DNA from 2 places in the Companilactobacillus paralimentarius genome. Region 2 is predicted to be linked to the other one. Evidence: riboswitches for the same ligand, from Rfam matches in the RefSeq annotation. Region 2 holds a riboswitch; the other holds the start of a gene.
The links. Region 2 has a riboswitch for tetrahydrofolate ahead of ACI6PB_RS05620 (folate family ECF transporter S component). Riboswitches for the same ligand answer to the same signal wherever they lie in the genome.
Positions count from the first base shown of each region.

Region 1: linked by a shared signal. The riboswitch ahead of ACI6PB_RS09930 (folate family ECF transporter S component) and the one ahead of ACI6PB_RS05620 (folate family ECF transporter S component) in region 2 are both predicted to bind tetrahydrofolate.

Region 1 is NZ_OY724131.1:2,031,490-2,034,680, forward strand. It holds gene tsaB (tRNA (adenosine(37)-N6)-threonylcarbamoyltransferase complex dimerization subunit type 1 TsaB) at 1-572, opposite strand, end outside; gene ACI6PB_RS09930 (folate family ECF transporter S component) at 635-1,159, opposite strand; THF riboswitch at 1,212-1,308, opposite strand; gene ACI6PB_RS09935 (acyl-[acyl-carrier-protein] thioesterase) at 1,788-2,531, opposite strand; gene rsmI (16S rRNA (cytidine(1402)-2'-O)-methyltransferase) at 2,531-3,191, opposite strand, start outside.
Region 2 is NZ_OY724131.1:1,174,250-1,177,440, forward strand. It holds gene pgmB (beta-phosphoglucomutase) at 1-648, shown strand, start outside; gene ACI6PB_RS05615 (aldose epimerase family protein) at 666-1,652, shown strand; THF riboswitch at 1,902-1,996, shown strand; gene ACI6PB_RS05620 (folate family ECF transporter S component) at 2,025-2,564, shown strand; gene ACI6PB_RS05625 (bifunctional folylpolyglutamate synthase/dihydrofolate synthase) at 2,567-3,191, shown strand, end outside.

The DNA.
Region 1 (3,191 bases), 860 kb from region 2:
GCAGCCGGCAATGAATTTTCACTCATAATTATTGTTGCTTCAGGAAATTGTTTTTGGATTAATTCTTGTAACCTAGGCGTAGCGTTAATAAACTCTAATTCATTAGGTTCATATTGTTTTAATGTTTCAAATAGATTGGCCATTGAAGTGTGATGATCTGCAATAACAGTTAATAATCTGCCATCACGATTTGTTACATAAACACCAGCAAAAGCATTATCATTTCTGGCATCCATTAGAGGAACTAAAAGATGCTTTTTGTCACCATTTGCAGCCAAGAGTTTCAAACTAGAAACTCCCACTAATTTTTTGTTCAAAGTGTCAGCTAATGTCTTAGCTACTGTCACAGCAATTCTTACACCTGTGTAAGAACCTGGACCTTTGGCAACAGCAATTAGATCAATATCATTTACTGTAAGTCCTGCTTCTTGCAAACCATCTTGAATATCAGGTAGCAAAGAAACACTATGTGTCTTCTTTTCAGTTGACTCTATATGCGCCAAAACCTTGCCATCCACTACTACGGCAACAGATAACGGTTTATTCGATGTGTCAAACGCTAATATTTTCATAATTATCCCTCATTCTTAATAGAATTATTTTAACACATAATTTTAAACAAAAAAAAATCGACCTATCGGCCGATTCTATTAAATTTTGAATTATCTATCCATCTTAATACGATGAAGAGAAGTCCAGTTTGATAAACCAGACTAAATGCCTCTTTCGCAAGTCTCGGTATTAACAATGTAACATAAGGTATATTAGTCATCATGTGAATCCACAAAGTATTAAGCCCTGTATTTACAATCACTGTAATTAACAAAACTGTAATAAATGTTCTCAGGATCGTAACCTTATGATTGTACAACATATATCCATAAATCACTCCAGATACTAGGGCGGTTAAAGTAAAACCCCAAAAGAAACTGCCTCCCGTCGCCATAATTGTATGACTGATAATATCTGCTAGAACATTGGCAATTCCAGCCTTCACAGGACCAAAGTAATATCCCAATAATCCAACGGCAATGAAGCTAAAGCCTACCTGTAACATGTTGCTACCAATCGACAACTTTGACAATACCATTTGCAATGCTATTAGCAAAGCCATCCACGTAATTCCTTGAACACTAACGACTTTCGTTCTACTGTTCATAATCGACATCTCCCAACGGAGCTGCCACAGAATATAAAAGAGACATATATAAAGTGGCGAATGCGGAAACAAGATCGCGAGAAAACTCTCTTCGTCCGATGTTCACATTCCGTTCCATCAGCACTTAACGCCTTGAATCCTACCCCAAATATTTTTGAATACTTAAATATGGTAGCACAATAAAATAACTATACAAGTAATTGGTTTTGGGATAAGGTTTTGCTAAGGATGTCGCCCTCCGCAACAAGCACTATTGCTCTGGAACGCTGTGGACGCTGATTTGAGCCAATTGAAGTTCACAATTGTCTCAAATACAAGTCTTATACTAAGCGACAAATCGCTAAGTATAATTTCACGGCTGAGACCAATAGCACTTGTTACTCCGGGCTGAATAGTAATTCTATTTTGTATTTTTCTTTCTAAATTTTTAGGCAAAAATAAACAGTATCTATTCAAAATTCCACACGACTGTAAAATTCTAAATAGATACTGTTTTTAATTAACGGAACTATATAATAAAAATCATTTTCTCGTCGATATTAAAATCCGCAAAATAAAAAATCAGAACACTATCTAATCCTTGTGGAGGATGGCATCAAATGCTAACTAAACTAAAGAACCACTATCCCTATTTATCTTCCCATCCCAATTGAGCAATAACATTCAATGTATCGCCATTCTTTATCCAATGAGTTGATGTGTGGTTTTCCGAATCTACCTTAGCAAATGACAATGGTTCACTTTCCAAATTAAGTTCTTTTTCATACTTAATGTCCATACTCTTCAAATGATGACTGGCAATATAATCCGTATCTAATGTATCTACCATCCAGTCAAAATAGTAAGAGTTATTAACATGTTTATTAACATCGATATTGTAGTAACCGATATGTTGTGGTTGTTTGAAATCATAATCTTCGGGTACACGTAAACGAGCAAATCTCTGAATTCGATTAACCTCTTCAGCCCCAAATTTATTTTCCAAACGATCTGCAGCACTGACGATTTTACGCTCCTTAATATCAATCAAAACAAAAGCACTTTGGGCTTTGACCATAACATTACCGTCCATATCTTCAACCCAGAAATCACGATAGAAAAAGTACTTATTATAACTTGTTGCTTGTGTAGTAACTTTTAATTTTTGTCCTAAATGTGGCATTTGATTGATATCCATATGATATTGAACAACTACCCATCCTAAGCCATTGTTCATAACCATCTCTGTACTATCAGCATCAGCTTGGTGTAATTGTTTTTCGGAAGTTAGTAGCATAATGTCAATCAAGGCTGATAAACGGATATCACCTGTAAAATTGACAAAATAATATGGTACTTCTACTTCCATTGAATATGTTTCTCTGTCTGTCACTATTCTTCCTCTCCAATTCCATGATAAAGGTTATACACCGTTTGTTTCTTCAAACCATTGTCAGCGGCTACTTCTTTGATAGCCTTATTAGGTTTCTTACCGTGGTCTATCAAGTTATCCACTGCCGCCACTAAATCAGCGTCTGAACTAGTTTCCATTTGATCAGCCGGTTTTCCTGCAATTATTAAAACATACTCACCCTTAGGATCATTTTCTTCATAATATTGGGCGACATCTTGTAAACTACCACGTAAAAAAGCTTCGTGAATCTTAGTCAATTCACGAGCCAAAGTTATCTGTCGCTCTGGACCAAACTTGGCAATTAAATCTTGAATCGTCTTCTTCACTCGATATGGCGATTCATAAACAATTGTTGTTTCATTACGATTAGCCAAATCCACTAAAGCTTCTGTTCTTTCTTTTCCCTTACGAGGTAAAAAGCCAAAGAAATAAAATGGCTGTGGTTCTATACCAGAAGCTATTAGAGCCGTTATTGAAGCCGTAGCACCTGGTAGTGGGACTACTGGAATTTCTTCCTTAATAGCAGCTTTAACTAGCTCTTTACCCGGATCACTGATCGATGGAGCTCCAGCATCACTAACCTGTGCGATTTTTAGACCTGAATTCATTTTTTCAATTAATTCGGGAATCCTTTGAGCA
Region 2 (3,191 bases):
GGTTTCATCTTCGATTTAGATGGAGTAATTGCTAATACATCAGTTTTTCATGCAAAAGCATGGCATCAATTGGCAGATAAATTAGGTGTCACATGGACTGAGGATTTGGCTAACCAACTAAAGGGTGTTGGTAGAATGGATTCACTTAACTTGATTTTAAAGTCTGGTGGCAAAGAAAACGATTACACAGAAGATGAAAAAGTTAAGTATGCTACTGAAAAGAATGACAACTACTTAAGCCTTTTAAAGGGACTTACTGATAAAGATATTCTTCCTGGTATGAAAGAATTTATTGAAGATTTGAGTGCAAATAATTATTTGATTTCTTTAGCCTCATCTTCTAAAAATTCACCAAAAGTATTGGAAGCTTTAGACTTGGAAAAATACTTTGATGCCAGAGTCGATCCAAGTACTTTGAAAAATGGGAAACCAGATCCAGAGATTTATGTTCGTGGTGCTGAAGTATTAAATTTGAGACCTGAGGAATGTATCGGACTTGAAGATGCCGTTTCAGGTATCAAATCAGTTAACGGTGCTCATGAAACGTCTGTTGGTATTGGTGATCCAGAAATCTTAAATGAGGCCGATATTAACTTCACTGATACATCACAAGTAACACTAGCAAATATTAAGAAGGCAATGAATTAGCAAAGAGGGGTAAAAAAATGGGCATTTCAAAAACAATTTTTGGGGAAATTGATTCTGAACCGGTGTACCTCTATAAAATCACTAATAAAAATCAAACAAGTATTAGTATTATAAGTTATGCGGCGACTTGGCAAAATTTTGAAGTTGTTGAGGATGGTAAAAAGCATTCATTGATTGAGCATTTTGATAATTTAGAAGATTACATTAAAACACCTTATCAGGTTGGTAAAACAATTGGACGTGTAGCTGGAAGAATTAAGGATGCTACTTTTAAAATTAATGATGAAAGTTACCAAATGGAACAAAATGAAGGTGAAAACTTTTTACATGGTGGTAGTCATGGACTTCAATACCAAAACTTCTCCAGTCGACAAATTTCTAATAAAGCCGTAATGTTCAGCCATACCGTAAGGGGTGAGGATGGCTTTCCTGGAAAGCTTGAAGTTAATGTTATCTATATGTTAACCGATAACGATGAAGTTTATGTCACTTACGGTGCAAATACTGATCACGATACTTTATTCAATCCGACATGTCATGTTTATTTTGATGTTGATGACGAAAATATTAGTCAGCAGCAGTTACAAATAAATTCTGAAAAACTTTTGGAAGTCGATGATGGGAAGATTCCTACAGGACAATATTTACCAACTGAAGGACCTTATGATTTCAAAAAGTTTAAGACAATTGGTAAGGGATTAGATCAACTATCCTTATTAGATAAGCATGAATATGATGACACTTTTGTCGTTGATGGCCATGCTGCTACAATCAAATCTGATAAACGTGCTGTTGATTTGTATACAGATCGTAATGGTATGGTTATTTTTACCGCTAATCCTGAAGATGCTCAAAAAGCCGCAAAATACGATTACAGTTGTTTAGCAATGGAATTACAAACACTGCCAGATGCTATTCATCATCCGGGTTTTGGCGATATTGTTTTAAGTAAGGATAAGAAAGTAGCCTATACTAATAAGTATAAATATCGTAGGTTGGATTAGAGCGTTACTGTGTCATTTAGTTTAAAAGTATTTGTTGAAGAATTAACAAGTTAAAGTTTAATAATAATCGATACGAGAATTCTTAAATTAGAATTTTTGTATCGATTTTTTTAATATTTATTAATACGTGTTATACGAACTATATACACAAAATCTATTGACATTGTTCGCTATTAGACGTTATATTTAAAAAGTTAAATAAGTGGGGAGGAAAATAATAGTAATACCACAATTTAAAAATAAAAAGATAACAGAGTAGAGGATAAAGCGTTAAGTGTCAAAAAGACGGAATGTGCTTTTGAACGAAGAAGTAAATTCGCGGTTTTATTCTCGCATTCGCTGCATAATGATATGTAGCAGCTCTAAGAGGAGATGCTCAAAATGAACAAGAAAAACAGTATTTATTCGATTACCACAATGGGTCTTTTAGTAGCAATGATGATTGTTTTAACTAATTTTTTAAGTATACAAACGCAATTCCTACGTATTTCATTTGAATTCATACCACAAGCCATTTTAGGAATGTTCTTTGGTCCGCTTTGGGCGGGAATTTCATCGGTAGTAGCTGATGTTGTCGGGACAACATTATTTGGTAAAGCTGGATTCTTTATTGGCTTTACGTTAAATGCGCTTATTTCAGGTGTTTTATATGGATTATTCTTCTACAAAAAAGAAATTACTTTAAAAAATACTTTCATCTGTGTTTTACTAAATACCCTTATTATTAGTTTGTTTTTAACACCATTATGGTTATCAATCATGTATCATGTGCCATTCTTTAACATGGGGCTTTGGGTTCCTAGAATTATTAAAGCAGTTGCCATGCTCTTTATTCAAACAGGTTCAATTATGTTCTTTGGTAAGGCACTACCACTAAAAATGCTTGCTAGTCGTTACATGGCGAAAGGATAAAAATGTTTAAGACAGGTTCAGAGGTTATTCAGTGGATTATTTCACGAGGTTACTTTGGCAGTTGTCCTGGATTAGAACGTATTACTGAATTATTACGTTTGCTCGGTAATCCTGAACGAACTTATCCGACAATCCATGTTGCAGGAACTAATGGAAAAGGATCAACGACACGCTATTTGGCTAATCTGTTGCGTACCAATGGTTTGAAAATTGGTACTTTTAATTCGCCATTCATTAAAGATTTTGCTGAACAAGTGGAAATCAATGGACAAGAAATTGATAGTTTTAACTTGGTTAAACTGGGAAATCAGATTAAACCATTAGTTGAGCAAATGGATAGACAAAAAGAATTTTACAGTATAACTGAATTTGAAATTCTCACTGGGTTAGCCTTTTCTTATTTTAAAGGACGAGTAGACATAGCAATTATTGAAGTGGGCATGGGTGGCCTGCTAGATAGTACTAATGTCATTGAACCAGAGTTGACTGCTATTACAACGATTGGATTAGATCATACTGCCTTTTTAGGGGATACAATTGAAAAAATAGCTTATCAAAAGGCTGGTATCATTAAAAAAAATACACCGTTAATTGTTGGAAATGTTTCTGAAGATGCATTGAACGTTA